DNA from 4 places in the Lysinibacillus sp. GJ-1 genome. Region 3 is predicted to be linked to each of the others. Evidence: riboswitches for the same ligand, from Rfam matches in the RefSeq annotation. Region 3 holds a riboswitch; each other region holds the start of a gene.

Region 1 (8,192 bases), 260 kb from region 3:
ATGTTTTGGTTGTTGTTTTCCATCTATCGTTTCTTGCTGTGCTTTTTGCTGGGAATTTTTATCTATTTCCTCCAGTGGGGCCTAGTCATCTATCTCAGACTCCTTCACTTCCTGCTTTTCCTCAGCAGTGTCATTTTCTACTGAGGGAGTTTGTTCTTCCGCTTCAAGTTGTTCAGAGGGAGGGAGGGAGTCAGCGCTTCGGTCCTGATCTTCCATTTGCTCGAATTGCTCAACTGTTTGAATATTGCACGCAGTTAAAAATAGAGCTAACAACGATACGAGTAAGCAGTGTAAAATTTTATTCATATTATTCTTCAACAACCTTTAAGAAATTAATATACATTTTAGCTGCATGTGCACGAGTAATAAAATTAGTAGGATTAAACGAGCCATTTGCGCCCTGTGCTATGTCAAAATCATACAAGAAAGTAATTGCCTGCTGAGATTCCTTTGATAGCTCCGCAATATCATTTAATGGTGCAATGTTTGTTGGTATATAAGGTCTGCCTGTTTTATATGTATAGGCATTTGCTAGCATAACCGCTAATTCCTTACGTAAAATAGGGGAGGAAGGTGCAAACTTCTCCGACTTTACTAATAAATTTGCCTCGTAAGCAGCAGCAATCTCCTGTTTTGTTTCATCATTATAGGAGCTAATGTCTGTAAAAGGTGCATTTTTGGAACTTGTTAAATTAAGAGCGCGAACTAAAATTGATACAGCCTGAATACGAGATAAATTGTTATTTGGCCTAAATGTATTATCGTCATAGCCTTTTAATAATCCTTTAGCTACTGCAGCTTCGATATCAGACTTTGCCCAATGAAATTCAATATCCTTAAAGCTCACTTTAGTAGGGGGAGCTTTAGGATGATTTGACTGAACCTGTGTTGATGGTTTATTTGTTATTTTATCAGACGTATCATATAACTTTGTTTTGCTCTCAATCAGTCGGTTATATGCTGCTAATGTATAAGACGCCTGCTCTGTTGCCATACCATTCGATACGGATTCTGTTAATACATGCTTGAAGCCGCCATCTTTTACATTATAGAAGGTGAAAAAGCTCGTAAATAACTTATGAAAGCGCTGATCTTTGTTGGCATCAATATTTAAACTAGCAAGTGCTGTAATAACTTGTGCTACACTTTCTAAGTTTGTTGTTCCCCAGCTTTGGTAACTACCATTAGCTCCTTGTAAGTTATTTAATGTATCAAGTGCTTTATTAATAGATGCCTTAACATCCTCTCTATCCCTATAAGTTGAAAGAGCTTGAATAGCCATTGCTGTCATATCTGGATCAGCTTTCACTCCTGATAAATTCCATCCACCATCAGGCAATTGCTTTGATAGTATATGTTGAATAAGTTTTTCGCGTGTAGTTGTTGCTTTTTTAGGAAGCTCGAAGCCCCATGTGTCTAAAGCGATTAAGGCAAAAAAAGCACCATTTGTGCCTTGCCATACTACTTTGTCAAAGTCACTTAATTTTTCTACTAAATTAAAGCCGCCTACATTTGTAGGGTCTTTACCGATAGCAGTGAGTGCAATAATTAAACGAGAATAATCAGTATACTTACGATTGTGTAAATTACCCTTTACGGATTGTACATGCTTCGTGACATTTTCATAATATTTATCATAATAGCCTTTCGGAACATTATATTCACCACGTGTAAGTGCCATAATAATCCACTCATCACCAAAAGAAGGGTTTGGTGCTTTATTTACTAAAAACTGACCTGTTGTATCATAAGCATCTACTGTTGATACTTGCTGTGCAGAGACTGGAACCACAATTAACAACAAAGCAAGTACCATTATAAACATCGATAATTTTTGTTTCATTTGAAAAACAACCTCCATTCTATAAAAGATACTAACCCAAATGCTGTGATCACTTGGGTTAGTAAGGAAAATTACATGATGCCTGCGATATTTAACGTACGTTTTAAAATTTTTGCTGTTTGTCCACGTGTTAAAGAAGCACGTGGATCAAATGAACCATCCGGCTTACCTGTCATAATATCCAGGCTATTTAATAGCTCGATATAAGGCAAGTATTCAGCGCTAATATTGCTAGCGTCTGTGAAATTAACCTCTCCTGTGGCTTTCACATCAGCATTTAAATATTCTAAAATGCGTGCCATAAATGCCGCTGCTTGTTGACGTGTAATCGGTGCTTCAGGATTAAATGTTGAAGAAGTTGTGCCTTTTGTAATACCTGCCTCGAACAGAGCTTGAATATCTGTTGCATACCATTTGCCTTCTGTATCGTTAAATGGATTTTCACCTTTTGCCTGTAAACCAAGTGCACGGCTGATTAATACTGAAAATTGCGCACGAGTAATTGGTTTATATGGCTCAAACGTCTCTGGTGTAGTTCCTTTGATTACAAGACGTCTCGCTAAAAATTCAATTTCTTCTTTATTAGCTAAATGGGCAATATCGTTAAATGTTACTGTACTTTCTGTTACAACGAATGTACCACTAGATTTTGTGAATAGAACAATTTCACCGTTCACAATTCTATGTGGAACAGGCTTGTATTCACTACCATCAAGCTGTAAAACGACCATATTCGGTTTTAACTCGTTGGCAAGTAGCGTAACTTTTAAATATTCTTTATCTATAGTAATTGACTTTGTTTTACCATTAGTAGTCTCAATACCGAATTTGACAGTGAATTGTTTATTTTTAGCTTCTTTCGTTACCGAGGCAATTATTTGCTCACTTTCTGTAAGCTTAATTCTAGTAAATATAGAAGTTGGAATTTCTATTTTGAAATTATTTTTGCTTTGAATAACAAACTTTTGTACATTCTTTTCAAGATATTCTTGAACATGTTTGGATGTAATAATTGCTTTGTTACTACCATCTTCAATAGTAATTTCAGCAACTGGGTTATCTACATTTCCTCTGTTTCCTTTGTTTTCTTCATTCCCTTTATTCATTTCTTCAGCGCATTGTGCTTCTACGCCTGTACAATTATTTTCTGTCTCTTTGCAATTTTCTGTATTTTTACCCTTGCATTTTTCTTTGTTTTCTTCAGCTGGAGGGCCACTTTTTTCGCTTCCATCTTCTACATATCCACCGACATCTTTACCTAAATCGGTCGTATAAAGCCATTCAACTGAATCACCAGGTGATAGTGTGTAAAGTGCCGCAGAATAAGATGGGTATTGACCATTTACACGATACATCCAACCACTTAAAGGACCGCGGTCAAATTCATAAACACCAGCAATTCCGTCAATATATGTTCCATATTCTGTTTGACGATAGCTTAAGGCAACACTGTTTTCCGATGTTACTCGTTTTAAAACGTCAAAAGCAGTTTCACCAGCAAATAATTTAGTTGATGTTGATTTTAATGGCACTTCAGAAGACGAAATTCGAATTGAGAATGTCGTATAACCAATTTCTTCATTATCAGAAGGTTGCCCATCAGGGTTAGAGGGTTGATTTCCTTTATCATCATGGTTGGAAGGTTCTTCTCCATCGCTTCCATTGTCAATATCTCCTGGATTATTTCCAGTATTATCAGACTTTGTATCTGACATATCGTAAAGAGCAGTTTGATTATTTAATAAACGGTTGTATGCTGCTAATGTATAGCCAACCTGAACCGTTGCCATGCCGTTTGCTTTGTTTTCGCTTAATACATGTTTAAAGCCACCATCTTCTGAGCTATATGTCATGATATGAGAAATGACTTTATTAAAACGATTATCGTTGTTAGCATTTATCCCTAAGCTTGCTAGAGCAGTCACAACCTGTGCTGCACTTTCAGCATTTTCAAAGTTATCTGACTTATATCCGCCATTAGGTAATTGAATAGCTGCTAATGTATCAATTGCACGATTAACGGCTGTTTTTACTTCTGCATTACTTTGATAGTATGGAGCGAGTGATTGAATGACCATTGCAGTGATATCAGGGTCAGCTTCAGTACCAGAATAGGCAAAACCACCATCGTTTAATTGCCTTTGTAAAATATATTTAATTAATTTTTCACGTGTTGTTGTAGCTGTTTTAGGTAATTCAAAGTCCCATGTATCGAGTGCAATTAAAGTGAAGACGGCAGAGTTGATGCCTTGACGTGTTACAAAATTAAAATCTGTTAATTTTTCAACTAAATTATAGCCTGCGACATTTGTAGGATCTTTCCCGATAGCTGTAAGAGCTATTATTACCCGAGAGTAATCTGTTGCTTGAGCGGCGATTACGCCACTGTTTGATTTTACATGATTCTCTATATTTTTATAATATTTACTATAATAACTATTTGATAAATTGACATACCCACCACGTGCAAGTGTTAAAATAGTCCACTCTGATTGATAGACAGGCTGCGGTGAGCTTGATACTAAATATTGACCAACAGAGTTGTAGGCTTTAATCGTTGTTGGCTTCAATTCTACTAATCGCTTTTGTAAAGCCTCTAGCTTATTATAATTTGATACAGATTGTTTTTCTTGAGCTGACAAATTATCATAGGCTTGTTGTGTTGCATTAACTTTCAAATGATCCGCCCATGTAATCGAATCTATAGGGGGGAGCACGTTAATTTTAAATATCACTTCTTGAATCCGAGGGGCTGTTGTGAAAATGTTTTCTTTATCTACAAGCTCTTGATAATTATTTATTTTAGTTTTTTGATTTTTATCTAAGGCATTGTATGTTGTCCGAGCTTCTTCTAATTGTTTTTTTGTTGCCTCATCAGCAATCTGAATTGTTTCAGGAAGAGAGTCAATTAAATATAAAACATATTCAATTTCTTTATCTACAAGATTTTGGTAATTTGTTACATTTACTTTTTGCTGTGCTGGTATTCCTTTGTATATTTTACGAGTAGTATTGAATAGTGAACCTAACTCTTCATTGCTTATTTCTAATGACGAAATAGTAGAAATTAAAAGTCCGACGTATTTCAGTTCCTTCTCTATTAAGATAGCCTCTATTTGCACTAGTTTCTTTTTTTCATTTAGTAGTAAAGTGTTCCATTTCGTACGAGCATTTATTAATTGTTGAGCAATTGCTTCATCTAATGTATCAAATGAAGGAATAGAATTAATGAAGGCTTCTACCAGTTGGCTTTCTTTTTCACCAAGTTTGTTATTGTAATTACTTATTAATGCTTTTTTCTTTTGATCTAGTGTTAATGCACTATATGTTTTGCGAGCTGCTGTTAATTGTAGTTCTGTTACCTCATCAGTAACTATAATTTCTGGAAGGCTATTTACCAAATTTATAAAGTTTTGTTCTTCAGGTGTAATAACATATACATCAATTGCCTTAGATACTTCACCAACTTTTGCGTTAATCTGAGCATCCCCAATTGAAATCGCTGTAACTAATCCTTGATTGTCAACTGTTGTAATTGTAGGAGCACTCGATGACCATTCAATTAGGGTACTATCTTCTGTTGTTGAGCTAGCTACAGCAAGTTGCGATGTTTCTCCAATTGTTAAAAATAAAGGTCCTGTGGTATTTAATTGAATATCACTAATTGTATTCGGCGCATTCTCTATTAATGGCGTAATAGTTAATTGTTCATTTGGATTGTCTAATTCTGTGTTATTTATGTCTGAAGTGTTTTGCTCGTACGTTTCTCCTTCAAGTTGCTGTGCTTTGCCAGTGGCAGCAGGGGATAATAGCGAAAATATTAAAATAAAGATAATGACTAAATGTATTTGCTTTTTAAAAATATCCATTTGAAAACTCACTTCCTTTAGAGATGTTGCTAGTTATATCTAAAAAAACAATAGTACTGAAAAAGTGCATTTCTTTAAAATGGATTCACTTTTTCAGTACTTAATTACTTAGTTATTGGGTGTGACGTCAATAGTTAATGGTTCACTTGTTGAACCACCAAGTAGTGCATTTGCAGAGGCTGTAATCGAGATACCACCTTCTGCAGCTTGACCAGAAAATGTGATAACTGCTTGTTGATCTGTGTTGACAGTAATTGATTGAGCTGTTAACGCTGTAGTACCTGTGTTAATTGTCCAATTAGCAATATTAGAGGCATTTGTTAGAAATAGGTCACCCGTTAAATCCACAGTAACCTTTGGATTTATTTGTCCTACATCCACTGTGCTAGCAGTGCCCAGCTTAGCCCATGTCGTATAATAAATATGAACTTTATCATCAGGCTCTAATTTATAAGCATCTAAACCAACAGTTGGGCTAATACCATTTACAGTGTATACCCAACCATCCCAACCATTTAAGCTGCCACTAGCTCGCCCATCAACAGATTCAAGATAAGGACCATAGATAGGATGAATAGTAACTATATATGGAATACCGTTTGCTGTTAATGTATTTTCCATTAGTGATAATGCCGTAGTTCCAGTTGAGACAATCTCTGTTGCTGCTGGTAGGATGGAGCCATATAAACCGTCAACAGCTAATTGGACATCGAATGTTGCAATTTGTGCCTCTTGTTTTGTAGGTTGTAATACTGTTGTTGCACTTGCTGTCGGTGATAATAGCGAAACAGCTAAAAGAAAAGCGAACGCTATATGCCACCATTTTTTAAAAGTAACCATTTTGAAAACCTCCTAATTTTATTGTAGTGAAAGTTTTTGCGATTAACTCCAATAAAAAAGATGCTTCTCTTAAAAAAGGGAAGCATCCAAGGTAAACAGAAAAGGAGCATAATAAAATAATATGCCTGTCCATCTATTTGCCGTAAGTTCTCCTAGCTTCCGAAGAGAGTTAATACGATGGAATAAAGGCAGGTCTCCTGGCTCGTGTATCCTATTCAGAACCTTCCCATCTACTGGGGGCATTTTTCCCCGTTTGACAGTGGTATTTTCTGTAGTCATCTACACTTACAGTTGCGGAAACAGCTTCGGCTTTGCACCGAATTCCCTATTAAGCTCTTAAAAGAGCACCTTTATTCTGCAATTGCTATTCACTTGATGTTTATTTTAACATATTTTCCTCATTTTCCAAATAGTTAAATAAAAAGGATAGATATTCCTTATCGAATAATGGAGTTACCTCCATTATTTTTGTTTATGTATATAAGTTATAATCGCAAGAAGAAACCGATAGATATCCCACTCTTCCGATTGTTAAAGCTATTACAAGTTATGTAGTAGATCGCAATATTGAGTAAAACTAGGGACAGATTTCTAAAATATTGTAGGGAAGAGAAGGGAGATAAGCTTTACTACTCAGGGAATATGAAGCTTTTTGAGGAGAAGCAGTTATCTTTAAAGATAATCCTATGAAATTTATCAATCAGGAAGTTTCTTTATTTTTTTATGATAAACAGAAGGTAAAATCATAGCATATAGTACATTTTCTTATCATATTTATTATACATTGAAGTGTAATAATGATATTTTATAAATAGATAGACTTTTCACGCAATTTAAAATAAGTAAGGAGTGTTGAATTTGATATCTTTTTCTAAACCAGATGTAGAACAGTTTTTACGAACATTTTCGATTGGTGATTTTGCGGTGAGTCCAGATGAAAAACAGCTAGTTTTCAGTACAAATTTAAGTGGCAAGTATAATTTATGGGCGATGAATTTACCAAATACGTTCCCGACACAGCTTACTTTCATTGACCAAAGCTGCCAAGGGCTTATCTATGACAAACAAGGACGGTTTATCATTGCTGGTTTTGACAGGAATGGGGACGAAAATACGCAATTTTATGGAATTCCACTTCAAGGTGGAACAATGAAAAAAATTATTTATGAAGAAGGAACTCGCAATTCTGTGCCCATTTTATCTGAAAATGGGAACAAGCTTTATTATACATCTTCGAAAGAAAATCCAACATATTTAAATGCATATGTCTATGACTTGGTGACAGGTGAGGAAAAAACAGTTCTTGTGGGAAAAGATGCGCCCACTTTTTTACTCGATTTTAGCCCGAATGAAGAGGTAGCCCTCTACTATAAACATTTTGCTAATACGAATACACTACTATACGCTAAACGAGGAGAGGAGCATATTCTCCTGACTCCGCCAACAGATCAGCAACATACGGTCGGTGACGCAGTGTTTGTATCCGATAACCTCATCTATTTATTAACAAATTACAATGCTGATTTTACGTATTTGGCTTCCTATAATTTAGAGACAAATGAGTTTGTAAAATTGAAAGATTTAGAGAATGAAAGCTTTACTACGTTGAAATATAACAAAGAAAAGCAGTGTCTGTATGT
Region 2 (8,192 bases), 1.5 Mb from region 3:
ACGGCTTTATTTGGATTGTTGATCGAAAAAAAGATGTGATTATTTCAGGCGGTGTCAATATATATCCGAAAGAGATTGAAGATTTGCTTTTAAGCTATGACGGCATATTTGAGGTGGCTGTTATCGGAGTTCCACATCCGCAGTGGGGCGAAACCGTAAAGGCTGTGTATGCTACAAAGATAGAGATTGATGAGAGCGCACTTAAGGCGTATTTAGAGGAGCATCTAGCAAAATATAAAATTCCACGTCTATTTGAACGCGTGGAAGCGCTTCCGAGAAATGCTTCCGGGAAAATACTTAAACAATCATTGAAGGAACAAGGGGTGAGATAGCTATGAAAGTGCTACAGCAGGATGCAAGACAGACCACTAATTTTTTCACAGAGGATGAGACGCTCCATCAACTATTAGACATGATGCTAGATAAAGAGTTATTCGTCTATGCTAAGCGAGAATTAACGGATTTTGGTGAGCTTTGTGCAGGTGCTATTGACGTAAGGGCGAAGCATACTGATCGAGAGGGCGAACCTCGATTGCAACGCTATAATGCATATGGTGAGGAAGTTTCGGAAGTTTGGGTCAATGAAGGCTACAAAAAAACCATTGAAGAAACATACAACACGGGAATTGTAGGCTATGTGCATAAGAACATTCCGCAGTTAGGTAGGAAGGGGAATTATGTCTATAGCTTTGCGCAAGGCTATTTACTATCTCATGCGGAGCCAGGCTTCTATTGCCCCGTCACGTTAACGATGGCAACAGCCTATTTGCTGGATCATTATGCAAGTGAAGAGTTGAAGCAACGATTTTTACCACATGTTTGTGCAACAGGAGATACAGAGCTATATGAGGGAGCAACATTTTTAACAGAGCGGCAAGGTGGTTCAGATGTTGGCGCAAATATTGTAAAGGCTAGACAAGATGGACAGCATTATCTTATGTACGGAGAAAAATATTTTGCATCAAATGTAGGAATGTGTGGTGTGGCAATGGTTTTAGCACGCATTGAGGGCGCATCTACAGGTTCGAAAGGTTTAACATTATTTGCGGTCCCTTGGCGTCTAGACAATGGTAAGATAAACAACCTTCGCATTCGTCGTTTAAAAGATAAGCTCGGTGTGAGAGCAGTGCCATCAGGTGAGGTAGAGTTTGATGGTTCGTTAGCATATGTCGTTGGAGAACCAAATAAAGGAATCTATTATATGCTAGAGGCGCTTAATTTATCTAGAATTTGTAATGCAGTGGCTTCTATCGGTATTATGCGTCGCGGATTTTTAGAGGCGAAGCATTATGTGACTAATCGGAATGCATTTGGGCAACCTTTAATTCAATATCCTATGATTCAAGATACATTAGGGAAATATGCGGCGAAGGTCCATGTAGAAGTGGCTACTGTTTTCGATCTTATTCAATTGTATGACAAGGTAACGAGTGGTCAGGGCGATGAGCAGGATATGATTCTTAATCGCTTGAATATCGCCATTATGAAGAAAGAAACGGCTGAACAAGCGGTACATTATGCAAGCGAAGCGATTGAATTACATGGGGGAAATGGCTATATTGAAGATTTTGTTACGCCTCGTTTGCTTAGAGATGCGCAAGTACTTACGGTGTGGGAAGGTACAGCGAATATTTTAGCATTAGAGCTTATTCGCTTAGTCGATAAATATTTTGCCCATGAATTATTTGTACGAGTAATGCATGAGCGGTTGACTAAATTAGCAAATGGCTCATTAGTGCAAATTGTGGAAGAGCAACTAGCGAAATTAGAATGTACATTACAAACATTTAGTCGTCTGGATGAAGCTACTAAATCATACGAAGCAAAGGGAGTAGCCGAAAAAATGGCTCATCTCTATGAAAGTGTAGTAGCAGTCGAATGGGCAGCTAAATTTGGTGGCAAATACGAAAAGCTAGCAGATATATATTTAGAAAATACATGGGCATTACGCGAAATTGGCGCACCCATGAAAACGGTCCAGTATTTTTCAGATATTATGTAAGGAAATAAGCCTTTTTAAAAAGTTTTCAGACGGTAGATAAACTCAAATTTTTGTGAGTTTATCTACCGTCTTTAGGGTGTCAGGCACGCACACAATTTTTGAAGCACCTAGAATGGTGTCACTTTTTTTATCGTTCCCTATTTCTATTTTCATGTATAATAAAATCAACTGAATATTATAAAGGTTCTTTACTTAAGTAAAGTGAAAAGGGAAATCGGTGTAATTCCGATGCGGTCCCGCCACTGTAAGTGTGAGTTTTTTCAATGGATGCCACTGAAAGCTATTTTGGGAAGGCATGAAAAAGCATTTGGAGCACGAGCCAGGAGACCTGCCTTTATAGAACATTACATTTCAGCCTACGAGGATAGGATGGTGGTTTTTTTGTGCAAGCCCGCCTCTCGTTAAATGGACGAGGGCTTTTTTTATGTTTTGTAAGGCGACTATCGATAACCATTGAAAATAAAGGTGAGCAATCCCCATATTTAATAATGACAATCCCTATACTATCGATCAATCAAGTTAACAGAGCTAAAAAATGCACATACAATCTAAGGAGGATTCACAATGAAAAAGTATTGGAAGATAGGATTATCAGCATTTTTGGCAATGGGTTTACTTGCAGCATGTGGAGCACAACCGAAAAACGAGCAATCTGCATCAGAGCAGCAGGAGCAACAAGTAACCAAACAAGAAGAAGCAACATTTCCAGTGACAATAAAAGATGCTACTGGCAAAGATATCGTGCTAGAAGCACCGCCTGAAAAAATTGTTTCTCTTATTCCGAGTAATACAGAAATATTATTTGGGCTTGACCTAGATGACGAAATTGTCGGCGTCAATGATTATGATGATTATCCACCGGAGGCAGCTAAAAAAGAAAAAGTCGGCAGTATGGAGTTCAATATTGAACAAATTATCGCCTTACAGCCAGATATTGTGTTTGCTCATGAATCAGGAATGGCTTCTTTAGATGGAGCGATGGAGCAGCTTGAGGCAGCAGGTGTAAAGGTATTTGTAGTGGCGAATGCAAGCGATTTTAATGAAACTTATACGACGATTGAGCAATTAGGACGCGCAACTGGTAAGTTACCGGAGGCACAAAAAATTATTGCTAATATGAAAGCCAAAGTGGAAGAAATCCAAGCGAAATTGCAGGATGTGGAACCAAAGAAAGTCTTTGTCGAAACGTCAGATGAGCCTGAAATCTACACACCTGGTAAGGATACATTTATGCAGGAAATGCTAAATATGATTCATGCTGAAAATATTGCAGCCGATACAACTGGTTGGTTCAAAATTGATGCGGAGCAAATTATTACAAAAAATCCAGATGTCATCGTTGTCACATACGATTATGTGCCAAATATTTTAACGAAAATTCCACAACGTGCAGGCTTTGATACTATTACAGCTGTAAAAAATAAAGCAATTGTACAAGTAGATGAAAATTTAACAAGTCGTCAAGGCCCGCGTTTAGCAGATGGGCTTGAAGAGTTAGCGAAAGCCATCTATCCAGAGGCTTTCGAGTGAGTAGAGCATTATTAGCCTATATTACAGCCATTACGTTACTTCTTGTTAGCATCTGGTGTGGCGTATCAATAGGCTCGGTTCATATTCCATTTGAAGTATTTTGGAATAGGGCGGCAGATGAAACAGCCGCTAATATTTTATGGAAAATTAGGTTGCCACGCGTATTGCTGGCAGGACTTGTTGGCGCATCGTTGGCGATTGCAGGGGCAGCCTTCCAAGGGTTGTTAAAGAATCCATTGGCAGACCCTTATACGCTAGGTGTATCTTCGGGAGCGTCAGTAGGTGCTGTGGTGACATTATTTTTTGGTATCTCGATACCGGTTGTCGGGTTGTATGCATTACCAACGCTTAGTATGGTGGGTGCGGTACTAACAATGGTAGCTGTCATGAGCTTTGCCAGAATAGTCGACCGTGCACTGAAAATGGAAACACTTATTTTAACAGGCGTTATTTTTAGTTCTTTTTTAGGATCTCTTATATCCTTAATGATTGCATTATCAGGAGAAGAGCTCCGCCAAGTGATAGGCTGGTTGCTTGGTTCAGTTTCGATGCGGGGCTGGCCGTATGTGCAGATGATTACACCATTTGTTGTCATAGGCTCTGCTATTCTGTGGACGCAAAGACGAGAGCTCAATGTTCTATTATACGGAGAAGAACGTGCAAAGCATTTAGGTGTCAATGTAAAGCGTAGTAAATATTTAATTTTAGTAGGGGGCTCCATGCTGACTGGTGCGGCTGTTGCTGTTTCTGGCACAATCGGTTTTGTCGGTTTAGTTGTGCCACATATGACACGCATGATTTGGGGTTCGGATCACCGTCATCTATTGCCGTTATCATTTATCAATGGCGCAACATTGCTAATTATTTGTGATTTAGTGGCGCGAACGATCATTATCCCTCGGGAATTACCAATAGGCGTTATTACTGCATTTATCGGTGCTCCTGTCTTTTCTTATATTTTCTATAAGCAACGTCGAAGCAAGGGGGTACGTGTATGATTATCGTTGAACACCTATCGGGTGGCTATGAGGACGTACCTATCGTCAAAGATGTTAGTTTTACCGTTGAAAAGGGGAAAATCCTTGGCATTTTAGGACCTAATGGTAGTGGAAAATCGACATTATTGAAAGTCATTAGTGGTCTATTGCCTGCAACAGCAGGAACGGTTTTTTTAGATGGCAAAAATATTAAACACTATAGTCCACGCGCGCTGGCGAAAAAGATGGCCGTCTTACCACAATTACATGCCAATGCATTTTCAAATACCGTGCGGGAAGCGGTATCGCTCGGTCGTTATCCGCATCAAACTGGTTTTTTTTCCAATTGGTCAGAGCAGGATGAACGAGCTGTTCAATATGCCATGGATCAAACAGGCGTAGCACGCTATGAGCATACATCGATGGAATTTCTATCGGGCGGCGAGCAACAACGGGTTTTTGTAGCGCAAGCTTTGGCGCAAACAGCAGAAGTATTATTGCTAGATGAGCCGACCAATCACTTAGATATTGCCCATCAACGTCAACTTTTGGATATGGTGCGTAAGGAAGCAATCGAGTGCGGTTTAACAGTTATTATGGTGCTACATGACATGAATTTAGCCTCTCTTTATTGTGATGAATTATTGTTAATGGAGAGTGGCTCTGTGCGTGCTTTAGGTGTACCACATAAGGTGTTAATAGCTTCACAAATTGAGGATGTATATCAGGCACGGGTAACAACCTATGCCCACCCTGAAATACCGAAACCGCAAATTACAATTATGCCATCAACCAATGAATATCAGCAACGCGCTGACATCGTAAAAGAAGACTTTCGAGTAACGCCAGATTATATTCAACTAAAATCAACCATTCCTTTAAAAACCGTTTCTTCGGCTGTTCATAATCCTGGTATAGGATGGTATGACTGTCTATTAAATCGTTCAGTGCCAGGAGATTATGTTATTAGTGATGTTAAACAAGAGGTTGCGGACTTTTTACAAAGGGAGCATTTTTCACCGACAAGCACAGTTGTTATGTTAACGGCTGTTCCTACACAACTGTTTGCACTTAATGAATATAGCACTGCCTTTGGGAGTGTGTTTGTTGTGGTAACAGCAGGTGTTGGCAATGCTGTAGATGTCTCTCGTACACACGAACGGCAGGATACGCCATATATTGGTACTATCAATACGTGGGTTGTCATCAATGGCTGTTTATCGGAAGAGGCATTTTTTCAAGCATTGATGACTGCAAATGAAGCTAAAACAAAGGCTTTACAATCAGAAAACATTCGGGATCATTTAACTGATACGATTGCGACTGGTACTGCGACCGATAGTTTGCTTATTGCGGCAACGCAAAAGGGTGAGGAAATGCGCTATGGTGGACCGATTACGGCTGTTGGTAAGATTATTGGTAAAGGTGTTTATGAGACGACGGTGCAAGCAATTCAAAATTATAAAAATAAAGCATAGGAGTGGAACAAGATGAAACTTTACACAAAAACAGGCGATACAGGGAAAACAAGCTTAATTGGTGGGCGTGTCGACAAAGATAGTCTACGTGTGGAAACATACGGGGCAATTGATGAATTAAATTCATTTATCGGCAAGGCTGTTAGTGAATTAGATCGCGCGTTATTTAAAGATATTTTAGTGGATTTAGAAACGATTCAACATGAGCTTTTTGATGCAGGCGGTGATTTAGCAAATGTTATGAAGGAACGTCATTATAAGTTAACGGAAGCACCGATTGAAGTACTAGAGGCGCGAATAGATGCATTGTCAGACGAAGCGCCACCATTAGAGAAATTTATCTTACCTGGTGGAGCGCCGGCCGCTGCAACATTACACATCGCACGTACAGTTGCACGCCGAGCAGAGCGCCAAATGGTAACGCTAATGAAAGAAATTGAAGATGTACCGACTATTGTACAAAAATATTTAAATCGTTTATCAGATTATTTATTTGCCGCAGCACGTGTTGTGAATGCACGTTTAAACTTACCTGATATTGAATATATTCGTAGTGGCAATGTCTTTAAAAAATAACTTAAGTAGAGAAGAAGGCAGCAACGCATAACAGCAAATAAACAAAAGATTTGAGCCTAACGATGCAAAAAAAGAACCATTTTTAAAATAAATATTTTAAGCGGAATTTATGACGATGAATACAAGTAATTGTAAGATAAAACGATAAATTCAAATGCCAAAAAGCTACTCCGAAAGTAAAAATCAGGGTAGCTTTTTTGCTTATAAAATGTAAGAATATAAAATTATCAGAAATTTTTTCGTTTTATGTTGACTGAATGCTCACTCATTTATTAGAATGTGGATATAGTGGTGAAATGTCATACATTTACGTTTGAGCTAGAAATATTAACACAAAGAGAGAAAATTTACGACAAACTAAAGGGGGGACCAACCATGAGTCCATTAGTAATTGCAAACATTGTTCTAACAGTCGTGGTTGTGCTTTATGCAGTAGGGTTATTTATCTATCTGTTAAAAACACGCTATAAATTTGTGCAATTGGGGAAAAAGGTTGAGTTTGATGAAAGTGTCCAAGAACGCATTCGTTATTTAATGGTGAATGTGTTTGGTCAAAATAAGCTGTTAAAGGATCCTAAAAGTGGTTTAATTCACGTGATGTTCTTTTATGGTTTCTTAATGGTTCAGTTAGGGGCTATCGATTTAATTTGGAAGGGGTTAGTACCAGGCTCTCATTTACCACTTGGCATGTTCTATGGTGTATTCACATTCTTCCAAGAGCTAGTAGTATTAATGATTTTAGTGGCGGTTGTCTGGGCATTTTATCGTCGCTATGTGGAAAAACTAGTACGTCTAAAACGAGGCTGGAAAAATGGTCTTGTATTGATTTTTATTGGTGGCTTAATGCTTTCAACATTGCTGGCAAACGGTATGGGTCTTATCTGGCATGGCGAAGGTTTAACGTACACAGAGCCTGTTGCTTCTAGCATTGCAGCAATTTTTAGTTTTTTACCAACGTCTGCAGCAGCAACTGTTTTCTATATAGCATGGTGGGCTCATTTATTAATATTATTAACGTTTTTAATTTATGTACCGCAATCGAAGCATTTCCACTTGATTATCAGCCCTATCAATGTGTATATGAACCGCTTAGATCGCACAGGTACGTTAACGCCAATCGACTTCGAGGCGCTTGAGGAAGCTGGTGAAAATGCTGAAAGTGAAGACGATATCCCATCTATCGGGGTAGGACGTATTCAAGACTTTACGCAAAAACAAATGCTAGATTTATATTCTTGTGTAGAATGTGGCCGTTGTACAAATATGTGCCCAGCAACAGGAACTGGCAAAATGCTTTCACCAATGGATTTAATCGTTAAGCTTCGGGATCATTTAACATTTACGGGTGCGGTTGTAACAAAGCAAAAACCGTGGGTGCCTTATCAATTTTTTGCAAATACAAAGGGCAATCAGCTTGCAATGGCAGCAGGTGCTGAAGGGGCAGTAATTGAGGATATTTATAGTCCATCTTTAATCGGGGATGTAATTACAGAGGAAGAGATTTGGGCATGTACAACTTGCCGTAACTGTGAAGATCAATGTCCTGTTATGAACGAGCATGTCGATAAAATCATTGACTTACGTCGCTACTTAACGATGACGGAAGGAAAAGTAAACTCAGATGCACAG
Region 3 (8,192 bases):
AGTTTGTAGTACCAAGTTTTACGCCACTTTTACGGTAGACATATTCAACGAAACCAGGTGCTGTAAAACGTAAACTTTGTTCATTAATTGTGGAACTAATTGTTGCTTTATTTTTATAAGTAATCGCATTTTCTACGATTTTATCGCCCTTTGTTGCGGGGTTGGCAGATAATAATGTTGGTAATACTCTGCGAGCAGATACATAATTGTCTTTATAATATGGCTTACTATTCATATCTGAAATGACAATATTTTGCTTGGAATCAGCCATATGAATAATTTTGTTATTACCAATGTACATGCCTACATGATCAGGATCCGTGCCTGTTTTTTTACTTTTAAAGAATACTAAGTCACCTTTTTGCAACTGGTTTCTTGCAACATATGTCCCTTGTTGTATCATGTAATTTTCATTATACGTACCAAGATCTACACCATTCTTTTCAAAAATATACATAAGGAATGAAGCACAAGAAAATTTGTAAGGATATGTAGACTTGTACACGCTATTACTGTATGTAGCCTTACCAATTAAGCTTTTCCCTGTTTGAATCAGTTGATCTACTTTGCTGCAACCCTTTGGTCATTATTTTGCGCATTTGTCGTCGCTGCTTCCACTTTTATCGGTTCAAATGTCCCTTGAACGATTCCGAATGAGCTAAACCCAATCGACAATGCTAATGTAGTTGTTAAAAAATGTTTTTTCATGCTGTTTTTTACCTCCTGTAAGCGAGCAGTAAATTTTTCTGTTTGCTTGCCATTGCAATAATCGTAGCATGAAAAACACGGGGTTCTGTTAGGTAAATGTTTCCACAGTGCACGTCAACCTACCTGAAAACCTTGATAGTAAAGGCTTTATCGCTTGAATTTACAGTTTCATTACAAATGTTTCAGTTTGTGATGATAAAAGTAGGATTGTGTTATAAACAATCGGATCTTTTTCTATATTAAATAACATTACAATAGAATTTAAAAGGAAGTCAGAATACTTAAAAAATGATAAGCAATGTGGCAATAGAGCGTACTGCCATACGAATTTTATAAATCAAATTAAGAATATTTTATGATAGAAAAATAACTTTTTTGCTCGAATAATGCTTATATAAGCACGCTTTACAACCTTATTTCTTATCATCTTTTGTTATGAAATACATAGTTCGAGTCATGGGAGTTAAAGGGATAATATGTTATATTTAGGGAGAAAATAAGCAAGACTTTCATCCTCAAAAGCTAGCGAAAAATGTTGTTTCGTAGAAGTAATTGATATAATTTCACTAACGAAAGGGGAAAATGGTATGTTACAGAAACTGAGGTTCAAAACCATTCGAGCAAAAATTTTGAGTGCATTTTTCATTGTTGTATTTTTTATTGCTTGTTTTAACACGTATAGCTACTTTGCCAATAAGCGTGTCATTTCTGCTGGCGAAGAAATTGTTTATAAAGAATTACAGTTGTTAACAGCAAATGAAAAGTTAGCATCCACAATCAGTGTTCGAACAACTGCTGCAAAAAGCTATGTTCTGACTGGTGATCAGAAATATAAAAAAGAATTTGAAGCATACGTAAAAATTGCTGAAGAAAATAATAAACTATTAACGGAATTATCAACTGATACAAATCTATCGAAAACTGTAGAAAAAGCAAGGGAATGGCGAGGTTTTGTGCAAACGAAAGTGTTTGATGAATATGATAAAGGAAATGTAGAATTGGCTATACAAAACTTAAATTCTATTGACTCGCTTGCTACAGAGGTTAGAAAAGGTTATGAGGGGCTTGCGCAGGCAAGAGAAGCTTCTATTAATGAGCTAGGACAGGCAATGATTGCCCAATCGAAAGAGTCACTGAATGTAGGGTTAGCAATAGGCGTGATGATAACTTTAATCGCAATTGTAACCGCTTACATATCAGCGCATATGATTGCTAATCCGATAAAAGCGGTAATTGAAAAAATATCGCAAATGGCAGATGGCGATATAAGTCAGCCTCCATTGCCAGAAAGAATGAAAGATGAAATTGGCTTGCTGGTACAATCGACAAACACGCTCAATCAAAAACTTCATGAAATTATTGGATCAATCCATGTTGTTGCGGGCAATGTAGCTGCAAATAGTGAGCAGCTTGCACAATCTTCGCTAGATGTAAAAACTGGTGCAGAACAAATAGCATTGACGATGCTTGAGTTAGCGGGTGGTTCGGAATCCCAAGCACATAATGCAAGTGACTTAGCGCAAATAATTGATACATTTAAAGTAAATGTCCAACAAGCAAATGCACAAGGCATTGATTTACAAGGCTATTCAAGTGAAGTATTACAACTTACGACAAGCGGTCAACAATTAATGAACACATCGACACAGCAAATGTTTGCCATTGATACGATCGTGCAAGAGGCTGTTGCAAAAGTAGCAGGGTTAAATAGACAATCGCAAGAAATTTCTAAGTTAGTATCAGTTATTGACGATATTGCCAATCAAACAAACCTATTAGCTTTAAATGCTGCAATTGAGGCGGCACGGGCTGGAGAACAGGGAAAAGGCTTCGCAGTTGTAGCTGCTGAAGTGCGCAAACTTGCGGAACAGGTTTCTTATTCGGTCACAGATATATCATCCATTGTGGGGCGCATTCAAAACGAAACGGTTGGTGTAACAGCTTCCCTTCAAACGGGATATGAAGAAGTAAAAAGAGGAACAGAGCAAATTACGAATACCAATACAACCTTTGAACAAATAGCCTCTGCGGTTAATAGTATGTTTAGTAATATTCAAGGAATAACAGAAAATTTACAAGGTATTTCAACAACAACAGAGCACATCAATCGTTCTATTGATGAAATTGCTGCTATATCCGAACAGTCCGCAGCAGGTGTAGAGCAAACGACTGCAACAATCGACGAGACAGTCGTAACGATGGATGAAATTTCAAAAAATACAGATGATCTCGCTTCGATGGCTGAACGTTTAAACAAAGAAGTACAGCATTTTAAATTATAAACAATAAAAGCAGCCACTTTGCAATATTGGCTGCTTTTGTCATTTAGATGGGTTGCATCATCTCTACTCGATTACCGAAAGGGTCTCGAAATTCAAAGCGTTCAACATGTGGAATTGGCACGCAATCAATTATTTCGATTTGGTGTTCGGATAAGACGTTCTTCCAATGCGCTACGTTGTCAACTTGATAGGCAATATGCGCTTTTGTTGTATATCTATCAAACCCGTCCTCTGTCCCAACATGTACTTCTTGATTTCCTACTTGTAACCAAAAGCCCCCACGTCCTTGAAGGGAGGTGGGTTTCTCTATTTCTTTTAGCCCCAGTACATGGCAATAAAACGCTTTCCCCTGTTCCTCACAATCTTTTGGAATGGTAAGCTGTACGTGATGTAAACCGACAATCATCATAATCCTCCTTTAATTCCTTTATATTTACGTATAACTATATACTTCGCTTCACTACTTGGAATACCTTCTAAAGTATGATAATAAGTCTATCTTTTATTAGAATAATATTTCCTTAATAACAAGTATCGTTTATTTTGACAGCAAATAAGTACTTAATCAATAAATTGATTTTAGAAAAGTTATACTTTTCAGAAAAATGTGTGTTATAGTAACAACATAATTAAATATTGTGTAAGAGTTGGTGCCAAATGAAAGTTTGGCTTAAAAGGGAAGTCGGTGCAAATCCGACGCTGTCCCGCAACTGTAAATCGGAGCAATTCACAAATGCCACTGGGAGACTGGGAAGGCTGTGAGGCGTGTTGATGAGAAGCCAGGAGACCTACCAATATCTAGTACACACCAAATAACCTACGTGGAAATAGGTGGTGAGATGTGACCCAATTGGCACTGTGCGACAACGAATCTTTATACGATAATCAACATTTATCGTATCGTTTCATCATAGCTAAATTGTATTGACAATGACTACCATTTTCCTGAAAAGGAAGATGGTTTTTTTGTATTTTTTGAAAACCCCTTGCTATGCGAGGGGTTCTAAAGAGCTTCTAGCTATGGACAAGAAAAATCCCCAGCCGTACAATAAATTCAGGTCTGGTCAACCGACTTCGTACGAAAGGGGATCCAAATGGATAATAAAAGTTTAGCACACACAACATGGAATTGTAAGTATCACATCGTCTTTGCGCCAAAATATAGAAGGCAGATTATTTATGGACAAATTAAAGTAGATGTAGGTAGAATTCTTCGCCAGTTATGTGAAAGAAAAGGAGTAGAAATTATAGAAGCAACAGCCTGTCCTGATCATATTCATATGTTGGTAAGTATTCCACCAAAATTAAGTGTTTCATCGTTTGTGGGTTATTTGAAAGGGAAAAGTAGTTTAATGATATTCGACCGACATGCGAACCTGAAATACAAATATGGAAACAGGAAGTTTTGGTGTCGCGGATATTATGTAGATACAGTAGGAAGAAACAGAAAAATCATTCAGGAATATATAAAAAATCAATTACAAGAGGATATTCTTGAGGATCAAATGAGCATGAAAGAATTCATTGATCCATTTACAGGAGAAGAAATAAAAGCAAAAAAGCGAAAATGATAAAACCACTTTAGTGGTAGCGTGAAAACGGAGTGCGGTTGGCGGACCTTTCAGTGTGTCTTTAGACATGGGCCAGTACCCCAGCGTTTCACGCGTAGAGCAAACCACCAGTTAGACTGGTGGTTCTGATTATTTTAATTAAAGGGGAGAAGGATATGACGTATTCAACGACAGCAATTGGTTACCCATATATAGGAGGAGAACGTGAATGGAAAAAAGTATTAGAAGCCTTTTGGAGAAATGAGCTGACAGAAATTGATTTTTTACAAAAAATGAAGGAAATTCGTCTTGCTCGTATTGATAAGCAGCTCCGTATTGGCTTAGATATTGTGACTGTTGGGGATTTCACACTATATGACAGAATGCTCGATACAGCAGTAATGTTTGGCTTAGTTCCCAAGCGCTTTGGTTGGCAAGGAGGCAAAGTGGAATTACAAACATATTACGGAATCGCGCGTGGTAATCAGGATGCAGTCGCCAGCGAAATGACAAAGTGGTTTAATACAAACTATCATTACATCGTACCAGAATTTGAAGGGCAAGCTCTGGAGTTAACAGAAAATAAAATTCTTGCGGATTTCCTTGAAGTGAAAGAAGCATTTGGTATTACAGCCAAACCAACGCTGATTGGGCCCTATACCTTTTGTAAGCTAACAAAAGGCTACGATAAAGTATCGCAAGTTGCATTTATTTTAGCACTATTACCACTTTATACGCAGGTTATCAAAGAACTCGTTACAGCCGGTGCTAATTGGATTCAATTGGAGGAGCCTGCCTTAGTTACCTCATTAGATGAGACAGAGGTTAAACTAGTGCAAGAAATCTATATACAATTAGCAGCAACTGTCCCCGAGGCGAACATCATGCTACAAACTTATTTTGAATCATTATCAGCTTATAAAATGCTTATCGAACTACCAGTAAAAGGAATTGGTTTAGATTTTGTGCATGGCTATACGCATAATATGGAGGCGCTACGTCAATTTGGTTTTCCACAGGATAAAGTATTGGCAGCCGGCGTTATTAATGGACGAGATATTTGGCGCGCTAATTTAGCAGAGGTTAGTACAACAGTTAGAGCAATTGAACAACTGACCAGTGCCGAGGAGCTATGGATTCAATCATCATGCAGCTTACAGCATGTGCCAATCTCCACAGCACTAGAAACAAAATTAGAGCCAGTCTTAAAAAATGCACTTGCATTTGCAGATGAGAAATTAGTGGAACTAACAGAGGTAGCAAAGTATTTAAACGAAAAAAATCATGCAACAAATTACACTATTTCCGAAAGTATGAAGGCGATCGAAGCGTTAAAAAAACATCCTGTTCGAAATAATCAGGCTGTTCACAGGGCAGTACAAACAGTGTCAACACAGGATTTTGAACGGCAAAGTGATTTTAAAACGCGTCAACGAATTCAGCAACAGGCACTTCAATTACCGTTATTCCCAACGACTACAATAGGTAGCTTCCCTCAATCGGATGAGGTAAAACGGACACGTAGTGCATGGCGGAAGAAACAGTTGTCCGATGAAGCTTATGCAACATTTGTCGCACAAGAAACGAAACGTTGGATTGAAATACAAGAAAATTTAGAGATCGACGTACTTGTGCATGGTGAATTCGAACGTACGGATATGGTGGAATACTTTGGTGAAAAACTCACAGGGTTTGCTTTTACAGAAAAAGCTTGGGTCGTATCGTATGGCTCCCGCTGTGTGAAGCCACCGATTATTTACGGAGATGTTGCTTGGGCGACACCTATGACAGTGAAAGAAACAGCCTATGCTCAAAGTTTAACAAATCGCTACGTGAAAGGAATGTTAACGGGGCCAGTAACAATCCTAAACTGGTCCTTTGTACGGGATGATATTCCACGGAAAGATGTGACCTATCAAATAGCACTTGCTTTAAGGAAAGAGGTAGAGGCACTCGAAACGGCCGGTATTGCTATTATTCAAGTCGATGAACCTGCTTTGCGTGAGGGCTTGCCATTACGCACGGAAAATTGGGGCGCTTATTTGGACTGGACCGTGAATGCATTTAAGCTAGCAACGGCGAATGTAAAGGATGAAACTCAAATTCATACACATATGTGTTATTGTGAGTTCAATGATTTTATAGAACCAATTAGTGCACTCGATGCTGATGTACTATCTATTGAGACGTCTCGTAGCCATGGTGAGCTGATTGCATCGCTACACATTCGTCCATATGAAAAAGGGATTGGATTAGGTGTTTACGATATTCATAGCCCTCGTGTACCGAATGAACAAGAAATGTTAACAATCATGCAAGATAGCCTACAAGTATTATCGACTAATCAATTTTGGGTCAATCCAGACTGCGGGTTGAAAACGAGAAAAGAGCCAGAAACTATTGCGGCACTTGCCAATATGGTGGCAGCTACCAAAACATTGCGTCAACAAATCCAACAATCAACGTACTAATTGAGACAGCCCCCTAAGCGTAAAAGTGCTTAGGAGGTTTTTAGCAAATTGTTCGCAGGCAGGGCTAGCACTAATTTTTATGGTGTTACGCCACAAAAGTGGATTTTCCTCTCGTGCTGCCATACAAGAGTGTCGTGCATTCCACGCAATCAACTTGTAAAGTTTGCTTGCTCATTATAATGCTGCCCTGAAGTAAGATGAAAATAAATCTACATTTGAGAAGGGTAACCTATGTAAGAGGAACCTTTGTAAAACATGAGTTGTGCATATAGAAACACTTCCTTCATAATTTTTCTTATAAAGAGTATTTTAAGTAAATTATTCTGTTTTTATGGATTTAAGCATGGTAAGCAGTACCCGAATAAGGTTTACTTCAGTAAAATAAGGTATAGTATATGTGTTGAGTAGATTTTGTTAACGACGAGTAAAGTAGGTGAACAAGCGTGGGGAAATATCAATTGGATACTAAAGGTAAGGTAGCTGTGGCAAAGTATCATGAAAAAAACAAACCTGCCAAATTTGATAAAAAGCAGCAAATTGAAAAAATACGTGCGGAGTATTTGAAAAAGAAGCAAGAACAAACAGATAAATAAGATGAACAACATAGGAAGACTAGAGCTCCCTATGTTTTTTTATTTCCTTCTTTAACATTAAAAATAAGAAAAATACACCAACCTCTACGATTATCGGGATATACATACTATTTAAATGGAAGAATAGCATACTTACCAAAATGGCTATACAAATAAAGATAGAGCTATATTGATAGTTTTTTGATTGGTAAAAAAATGCATAGGGTAACAAATGGGCACCGTAAATTATTGCATATGCAGGTAAGACTAACATCGGTGCTTTAATTAATAGAAGAATACAAATGATTAAGTATAAAATTTGATTGTTTGTCGCAATCAGCAGACCATTAATCAATGGATTTTCTTTATAAAATAAATCGACATTTACTATTTTGGCACAAACAATGGAAACGGGAAACAGTAAAGCACCACAAGATAAAATGCCAATATTTTTAATCATTAAATCTATAGGAAGTAATGCGATTGTTGTAATCACTCCCCAAATAAAGAGGGAAGCCATGATAAACGGGAGCCCCTTCTTTTGTTTTTGCGCAATATCATTTAATAGGACGTGTAAGCTAGTATTAATGTTCATTTTCTGTCTCCTTC
Region 4 (8,192 bases), 2.3 Mb from region 3:
AATGACGGCTACAAGGATTTTGCTCATACAACCAATGATGCAAATCAAACAAAATTAGATATTCACCTTAATAACGGGGCAGGTCAATTTAACAGTGCGCCTGATATTTCTAAAGATGGGGGACATATCAAGCAACTATTTATAGAAGATATGAATAATGATGGTGTTAATGATATTTTGACAGTTGGAACTAGTCAAGTTAGTTATTATCCAGTAAATCTATATAAAGAAGTTACTAATTTAGCGCTCGATCAAACGAATATAGCGCTTAAAGCAAATGCAACAAAACAGTTAACAGCTTTATTTACTCCTGCGGATGCAACATCTCAAGATGTAACGTGGGAATCTAGCGACTCCACGATTGCAGCAGTTGACCAAAATGGTTTGGTGACAGGGTTAGCAGAAGGTAGCGCTACCATTACGGTCACTTCAACAAAAGATGGCACAAAATTTGCAACATGTAATGTTTTAGTTGGCAATCCACCAACATTATCTAATTTAACTGTGAGTGAAGGAACACTAAGCCCTGCTTTTGCAGAAGACACAAATGACTATATCGTCCATGTAGATAATGCGGTAACTTCATTAAAGGTAACACCGACAGTGATGGATACTGCAGCTACAATAAAAGTACTAGATACAGATGTTACTAGTGAAAGTCCATCTGATGAGCTTTCACTTCAAGTTGGGAAAAATAGTATACCTGTCGTTGTGAAATCTATCGAGGGTATCGAAAATACGTATACTCTAACTGTAATCAGAAACGCAAGTAGCCCATTGGTTACAAGTGCTTCGACTACGGAACATAGCCAAACACAAAGCGGATTAGTTATTACATCAGAAGATGGAAATGCCGTTACACATCTAAAAATTAGTAATATTCAAGGTGGGGCATTATTCAAAAACGATGGTACAACAGTCATCCAAGATGGAGATTTTATTACCATTGCAGAAGGGAATAGTGGCTTAAAGTTCACGCCGACACAATATTTAAATTCAGTGGCAAATGATGTCTTTAGTTTTGATGTTGCTGCAGCACTTGATACAACAGATAGTGGCTTAAGTAATACGGCTCAAGCTACTATTACTGTGAGTGAAGTGAATGATGAACCAATCGCGACAGATGATACACTATCAGTGAAAGAAAATGCTAAAGCTAAAATCATCACGTTTGCTGAGCTGCTTGCTAATGATAAAGCAGGTCCAGAAAACGAAAACAATCAAAAGCTTAGCATGAAATCTGTTGATAATGCAGTAGGCGGAACGGTAACGATTGAAAATGATGAAATTAAGTTTGCCTTTGAAAAGGATTTTAAAGGTCAAGGGAGCTTTAACTATACAATTGTAGATGATGGTACAACTTCCGGATTAATTGATCCGAAAGAAGCAACAGGAAATGTCGTTTTTTCTGTACAAGAAAACCAAATACCTACTGTCAATGAACCGATTGCAAATCAACAAGGTATTGCAGGTGGCGATGTTATCTCCTTGGACTTGTCAAATACGTTTAAGGATTTAGATAATGATTCTTTGACATTATCCGCAACCTCAAATAAAGAAGCAATTGCAACAGTCTCAATCAAAGATAATAATTTAAAAATTAATCCATTATCAGCAGGCCAAGCTACTATTACTGTGACTGCTGAAGACGACTTTGGAGGCAAAGTTACAACTGATTTTGAAATAACGGTTGTACAACAATATACTGTTACCTTTGAAGTGAATGGCGGTAGTAAAGTGCAAGCGCAAAAAGTAAAAGTAGGAGCTGTCGCTACAAAACCAAGCGAAAATCCAACAAAAGCTGGATACACTTTTGGCGGTTGGTATATGGATCGTGAACTGACGAAGGTGTTTGATTTTACAAAAGGTATAGTAGGCAATACAACGGTCTATGCGAAGTGGGAAGTGATATCTAGTGGTGATGGTGGTTCTTCTAGTACTCCGTCAACGTCGGAACCTACTCCAAAGCCGACTCCTACAGAAGATGTAAAAGTACTTGTTAATGGTAAAGAAGAGGCCATTGGTAAAGCGACAAGCACACAGGTAGGAGATCAAAAAGTAATGACGGTAACGGTAGATTCTAAAAAGTTACAGGAAAAACTAGCGGCAGAAGGTAAAAAAGCAGTTGTGACTATTCCTGTAAACAAGGATGCTGATATCATTATTGGAGAATTAAATGCTCAAATGGTAAAAAATATGCAGAATGAGCAAGCATTAGTAGTTATTCAAACACCAACAGCTTCTTACACATTGCCAGCTTCACAAATCAATATAGATGCAATTTCTACAGAAATAGGAAAAGATATTTCACTTGAAGACATTAAAGTACAAATCGAAATTGCGAAGCCTACAAACGATATGGTGAAGTTTGTAGAAAATGTGGCACAACAAGGTAATTTCTCTTTAATGGTTGCACCTATTGAGTTTACTGTAAAAGCGGTAAGTACTATAAAAACGGTTGATATTACAAGCTTCAACGCTTATGTTCAACGAACAATAACGATACCAAAAGACGTGGAAGCAAGCAAAATTACAACGGCTATCGTCGTTAAACAAGACGGCACAGCACAACATGTACCGACAAAAGTGATACAAAAAGAAGGAAAGTACTATGCGGTTATTAATAGTTTAACAAATAGTACGTATGCTCTTGTTTGGAATCCTATTGAATTTACCGATGTGGCTAATCATTGGTCAAAAGAGGCTGTGAATAATCTTGGCTCTCGAATGATTATTAATGGAGTACGTGAGGGCATATTTGCACCTAATCAAGATATAACACGTGCACAATTTGCTGCTATTATAGTCCGTGCGCTCGGTTTAAAAACAGATGACCTTACTAGTCATTATGCAGATGTAACAACAGATGCATGGTATGCAAGCTATATCAATGCTGCAAGTGAATACAAGCTTATTCAAGGTTACAGCAATGGTCACTTTGGACCGAATGATAAAATTACACGTCAGCAAGCAATGACAATTTTAGCGCGTGCTTTGTTGTTAACCGATATAGATACAACGATTTCAGAGCAAGAAGCGGCAACTATTTTAGCAGCGTTTATAGATGAAGGACAAATTGCTGAATATGCTAAATCTCCTATTGCAGTTGCAGTAAAAACAGGTTTAGTAACAGGTAAGGCAAATAAAACAATCGCGCCAACTGCTAATATTTCGCGTGCAGAAGTAGCGGTAATAATCGAACGCTTCTTAAAGAAAGCAGAGCTTATTAATTCAAAGTAATAGACAATAATATAGGGCACTTCTATTTATCATGAATAGAATGTGCCCTGTGTTTATTTTTATTTGTCGTTGGATAGAGCCGTAAATCATAGCTTAGCGAGCTACTTACGTCTTGACGTCCACCATTTTTCAAGCAACTGTCCAATTTATTTCACATCTGCTAGATTTTAAAATTGATTTTAATAACCCCTGTTTCTTTTAATGCGAACAATAAGATGATAACAAATGGCCCTACAAGTAAGCCGATGATACCAAATAGTTGTAGACCGACAAACATCGCTATTAATGTTGGCAGAGGAGATAAACCAATATGTGCGCCCATTACTTTAGGCTCGACAGTTCGACGAATAATTAATAAAATAGCTGCAAGAACAAAGAGCTTAATGGCAATCGATGTATTCCCCATCAACAGGTGGTAAGTTCCCCAAGGCGCTAAAATAATAATGGAGCCGAGGAACGGGATAACATCAATAATCCAAATAATAAAAGTCATTGTTAGCGCAAATTTTGGTTGAATAAGGAGTAATCCAATAAATGTAACTCCGGCAATGATAAAGCTAACAAGAACTTGTGCCTTCATAAAACCGAAAAATGCATCTTTTAAACGATTCGTAATAATTTTTAATTTCTTTTCTGTTGATGGCTTTAAATATTTATAAGTTATCTGTTTTAATTTAGGTAAATCGAGCATAAATAAAAATAGAGCAATCATATAAACGAGAAGACTAATAAAGAGGCTTGGAATTTGTGAAAAGAAGGTCGTAACTTTGGTATAATTAAAGAAGTTTAAAAAAGATTCTTCAATTTTCTTAATAAAGTCGGTTGCCGTTTTTTGAAGTGAGGAACTCACTTCAGTAGGAAAGTCTTCTGTATATTTTGAAATATTCTCTTGCATATGCCCCCACATCTCAGATAGCTTAGAAATATAGTAAGGTGCTTGTTTGGAAATGGAAATTATTTGCGACATTAGTTGGGTAATAGTAAAGTAACAGATAATAGAAATAAAAATAACACTTACTATGTATATAAACGCAACAGCTATTTTCCGAGACATTTTCCATTTTCGTTTAAAAAACATGACAATGGGTTCCAATAAAAAAGCTGTAATACCCGCTAATAGTATGGGCACGGAAACTGGTATGATAAAATATGCAGCTACTAGTAGGCATATAATCGCTAGCGTTCGTATAATCAACTTTCGAGTTATAGATCTATTCATAAGCTCTCCTTTTTATCATTAATTTAAGTACAGTGTAACACAATAAAATTAAAATTTAAAAACGTTCTGAAAGTAATGAAGGTAGGGATAAATCATGGAAAAAGAGATTTTAGAGCTTTTTAGTAATTTAACAGAGCGTGACCGTGAAATTGAATACGAGTCTTATAGAAAATTGATGAAGATTGTGCAAGAACCAGTTGATTGGACATATGCAGTTTGGGAACAACTTGTTAAAGCCCTTACATATAATAATGGACATGCGCGTGCGCGTGCTGCACAGTTTTTATGTGCGTTAGCAGCAAAGAGTGATCCAGAAGAGCGTGTTCTTGATGATTTTCTAAAAATCTGGGCAGTGACGTATGATGAAAGTAAAGTAACAGCAAGACAGGCATTACAAGCAATCTGGCAAATTGGGCTTGCTGGACAGGTTCAAAGAGATTTAATTGTTTCTTATTTAGCGAAAAGGTTCCAAACTTGTATGGATGAAAAACAACCAACACTTATTCGTTATGATATAATTGTCTCTTTTAAGAAGTTATTTGATGCTACTAATGATCATAAACTATTGGATATTGCGATGAGATTAATTGAAGAAGAGCAAGATACTAAATGTAAAAAGAAATATAAAACAGCCATCCGTTAACATAGCGAGATGGCTATTTTTATGGCGAGCGAGTTATTTTGAAGAAAGAAAAGTTATTGTTATAATGAAAAAAACAGTATTTTTGATTCATATAAATATAGGTCTTATTTACTTATCTGGAATTTAGTATGCAATAGTTATTAAATTTCTAAAAGCGACAAAACCATTTGTTGAGGAATAAGCAACATAATTATTCACGCAATATACAGGGTGAGGGGTTATAGTTGGTCATTCTATATAAAAAATAGTAACTAGAAAGGGTCGAGATAATGGGTATTTATAATTATTTAGTAAAGAAGCCAAACGGTGAAATTTTATCAATGGAAACGTATCGTGGAAAGACGATGCTAATTGTCAACACAGCTAACCAATGTGATTTTACATATCAATTCGAAGATTTACAGAAAATGTATGATAAATATGGCGAGAATAATTTCGTTGTGCTTGGTTTCCCTTGTAATCAATTTGGAGAACAAAACCCAGAAGATGGAGCAAAGACGATTAAACTTTGTCAAATTAACTACGGGGTAACGTTCCCAATCTTTGAAATAGTTCAGGTAAATGGCGAAGGGACACATCCATTATTCAATTATTTAAAGCACGAAGTAGATTTTCGTGAATTCGGTAAAGCCAATATGCAGGAAAAGATGTTAGCGGAATCAATTATCCAAATCGCTCCTAGCTTTTTAGATGGGCGTAATATTCGCTGGAACTTTACGAAATTTTTAGTAGATAATCAAGGTAATATAGTGGAACGCTTCGAACCAACCGATTCCCAACTAGATATTGAGCAAGCAATTGAAAAAATTTTATAGCTAGCTCTTTTAGTCAGAATTATTAGGAAAGAATAACGAATAGCTGGTCACTATGTAGAAATAGTGCTAAGTACGGTGTGGATATATTCGATTATGCTTCAATCTCATAACTATTTTTTTAAATCCATATATGATAAACTGCTATTCAAGTGAATAATTCTTGCAGAATAATGGTGCTAATTTTAGCATAATCGGGAATTCGGTGTAAGACCGAAGCTGTTTCCGCAACTGTAAGTACAAAAATCATAATACATGCCACTGTCCAAAGACAACAGGATGGGAAGGCTTTATGAGCGCTACGAAATGAAGGTAGCTAATTGTACGAGCCAGGAGACCGACCGTTATTTAATGTATAAAAACTCTTCGGAAGCTAGGAGGATATACGGCAAATACATTAGCTGTCTTCGTTAGACAACACTATATATGCTATTTTCGTCGTTCCCTAGGGAGCGACGTTTTTTTATGCACATTTTAAGCAAAATCTGTTCATGAAAGAAAGAAGGGATTACAGATGAAAAAAGATGCGCGTTATTCTTGTTACCCGTTCATGTGTGAAAAAATATCTACAGTTGATTTTGAAATCCGTACAGATAGTTTAACAACGCATATCGGTGTAGCATTGGCTGCTGTAAAAGCCGAAGAAGTTGAAGTAGTCGGGGCAGATTTATTGACTATTTTGCCAATGGCATACCATGTCAATGGCTCGGTACGTGGCAAACTTGCGGTAACGGAAGAAGATTTGTCATGGCTCAGTGATCGGTATGATTTTTATGTAGGACATGTAAAGGAACAAATTCAAAATTTTGTTTTGCCACAAGGCACTGGGGCTGCAACTGCGCTTCACTTATGTCGGAGTGAGGCAAAAAAATCGTACCGTGTGCTACACAAAGTGTCAGAGGAAAGGGAAGTACCGGCCATTCTTTTCGATTACTTAGGATTACTAGCTAATGTATTTTTTGTTATGGCTGTTTACATGAATCAACAGGCTGGAATCGCTGAAATCCCGTTTATTAGCAAATCATATCCAATGAAGAAAAAGAAGGAGAATGAATAAAGTGAAAAAACTATTAAAATTCCAATGGCTTACTGTGTTAATGCTTGCGCTTGTATTGACAGGATGCGGCACAGCAGATAAAGCGAAAAATGACGATACATCTAAATCGGACCAACAAGTTGAGCAAAGTGGCTATAAAGTTAAGGATGATCGCGCTGTAGAAGTAGCATTTGATGCAGTACCGAAAACTGTTGTGTCATTACAACCAAGTAACACAGAAATTTTATTTGCACTAGGTGTTGGCGATAAAGTTGTCGGAGCTACAGAATATGATACGTACCCAGAAGAAGCAAAAAACATCGAACGTGTGTCAGATTCAGTGACATTTAATAGCGAACGAATTGTAGCCTTAAAGCCAGATGTTGTCATTGCGTACTCTACAGGAAATGAAGAGACACTAGATGCACTAAAAGGTCTTGAAGATGCAGGTGTAAAAGTATTTGTTATTCAATCAGCTGCATCATTTGAAGATGTTTATGGAGATATTCAACAACTTGCTGAAGTGATGGGTGTACAAGATAAAGGCGAGCAATTAAACAAAGAGATTAAAGCGAAAATTGCTGATGTTCAAGCAAAAGTAAAAAGTGTAGAAACACCAAAAAATGTTTACTTAGAAATTAGCCCAAAACCTGATATTTATACAACAGCAGCCGGTACTTTCCAACAGGAAATTTTAAATGCTGCAAATGTCAACAATGTATTTGGTGACCAAACAGGATGGGTAAAGGTTGCAGAGGAAGATGTTATTGCGAAAAATCCTCAAGTTATTTTAACAACTGTCAACTATGTAAAAGACCCAGTAGGGGAAATTCTAGGACGTGATGGATGGAATACGATTACAGCTATTCAAGATAAAGCAGTAAATGCTATTGATACAGATATTTCAAATCGTCCAGGACCTCGTATCGGGGAAGCTGTTGAGATGGTTGCAAAAGCTGTATATCCTGAGTTATTTAAATAAGGATAAACGGTAAAAACCTTTCATAATAGCTTAGGCAAAAGAGAAAAGAGGCTGGGACATAACCTTAAAATTCTAAATAGAGGTACATTGGTTTTGATAAATTTTTGCTAAGAAAATATATAGAACATATTTACTATTATTTCTTTTGCAATGAATAATAAATTAGAAGGGTTCCCTAGTTGTTGGTAGCGGAGGTGGTGACTCTAGCGGGAAAAGAACATTATGTTAGACGCAACAGACCCCGCGTAGCGAGGGTTGCG

The links. A riboswitch is a leader RNA that binds a small molecule or an ion and turns the genes downstream of it on or off. The one in region 3 is predicted to bind cobalamin.
Region 1: linked by a shared signal. The riboswitch ahead of LO754_RS10600 (DUF4430 domain-containing protein) and the one ahead of tnpA (IS200/IS605 family transposase) in region 3 are both predicted to bind cobalamin.
Region 2: linked by a shared signal. The riboswitch ahead of LO754_RS02285 (ABC transporter substrate-binding protein) and the one ahead of tnpA (IS200/IS605 family transposase) in region 3 are both predicted to bind cobalamin.
Region 4: linked by a shared signal. The riboswitch ahead of LO754_RS21690 (hypothetical protein) and the one ahead of tnpA (IS200/IS605 family transposase) in region 3 are both predicted to bind cobalamin.

The regions. Positions count from the first base shown of each region.
Region 1 covers NZ_CP088912.1:2,227,117-2,235,308, reverse strand. Annotated here, with positions in the region: gene LO754_RS10615 (hypothetical protein) at 82-306, opposite strand; gene LO754_RS10610 (S-layer homology domain-containing protein) at 308-1,843, opposite strand; gene LO754_RS10605 (S-layer homology domain-containing protein) at 1,915-5,712, opposite strand; gene LO754_RS10600 (DUF4430 domain-containing protein) at 5,821-6,552, opposite strand; cobalamin riboswitch at 6,723-6,919, opposite strand; partial or broken gene LO754_RS10595 (S9 family peptidase) at 7,411-8,192, shown strand, end outside.
Region 2 covers NZ_CP088912.1:494,018-502,209, forward strand. Annotated here, with positions in the region: gene LO754_RS02275 (class I adenylate-forming enzyme family protein) at 1-332, shown strand, start outside; gene LO754_RS02280 (acyl-CoA dehydrogenase family protein) at 335-2,002, shown strand; cobalamin riboswitch at 2,167-2,352, shown strand; gene LO754_RS02285 (ABC transporter substrate-binding protein) at 2,567-3,532, shown strand; gene LO754_RS02290 (FecCD family ABC transporter permease) at 3,529-4,530, shown strand; gene LO754_RS02295 (adenosylcobinamide amidohydrolase) at 4,527-5,987, shown strand; gene LO754_RS02300 (cob(I)yrinic acid a,c-diamide adenosyltransferase) at 6,000-6,563, shown strand; gene LO754_RS02305 (heterodisulfide reductase-related iron-sulfur binding cluster) at 6,939-8,192, shown strand, end outside.
Region 3 covers NZ_CP088912.1:1,966,877-1,975,068, forward strand. Annotated here, with positions in the region: gene LO754_RS09245 (NlpC/P60 family protein) at 1-505, opposite strand, end outside; gene LO754_RS09250 (hypothetical protein) at 562-708, opposite strand; gene LO754_RS09255 (methyl-accepting chemotaxis protein) at 1,296-2,990, shown strand; gene LO754_RS09260 (VOC family protein) at 3,034-3,396, opposite strand; cobalamin riboswitch at 3,622-3,800, shown strand; gene tnpA (IS200/IS605 family transposase) at 4,085-4,561, shown strand; gene metE (5-methyltetrahydropteroyltriglutamate--homocysteine S-methyltransferase) at 4,717-7,011, shown strand; gene LO754_RS09275 (hypothetical protein) at 7,455-7,604, shown strand; gene LO754_RS09280 (DUF7010 family protein) at 7,624-8,178, opposite strand; gene LO754_RS09285 (hypothetical protein) at 8,175-8,192, opposite strand, start outside.
Region 4 covers NZ_CP088912.1:4,364,487-4,372,678, reverse strand. Annotated here, with positions in the region: gene LO754_RS21710 (S-layer homology domain-containing protein) at 1-3,240, shown strand, start outside; gene ytvI (sporulation integral membrane protein YtvI) at 3,401-4,459, opposite strand; gene LO754_RS21700 (hypothetical protein) at 4,554-5,102, shown strand; gene LO754_RS21695 (glutathione peroxidase) at 5,372-5,917, shown strand; cobalamin riboswitch at 6,072-6,274, shown strand; gene LO754_RS21690 (hypothetical protein) at 6,429-6,971, shown strand; gene LO754_RS21685 (ABC transporter substrate-binding protein) at 6,973-7,932, shown strand.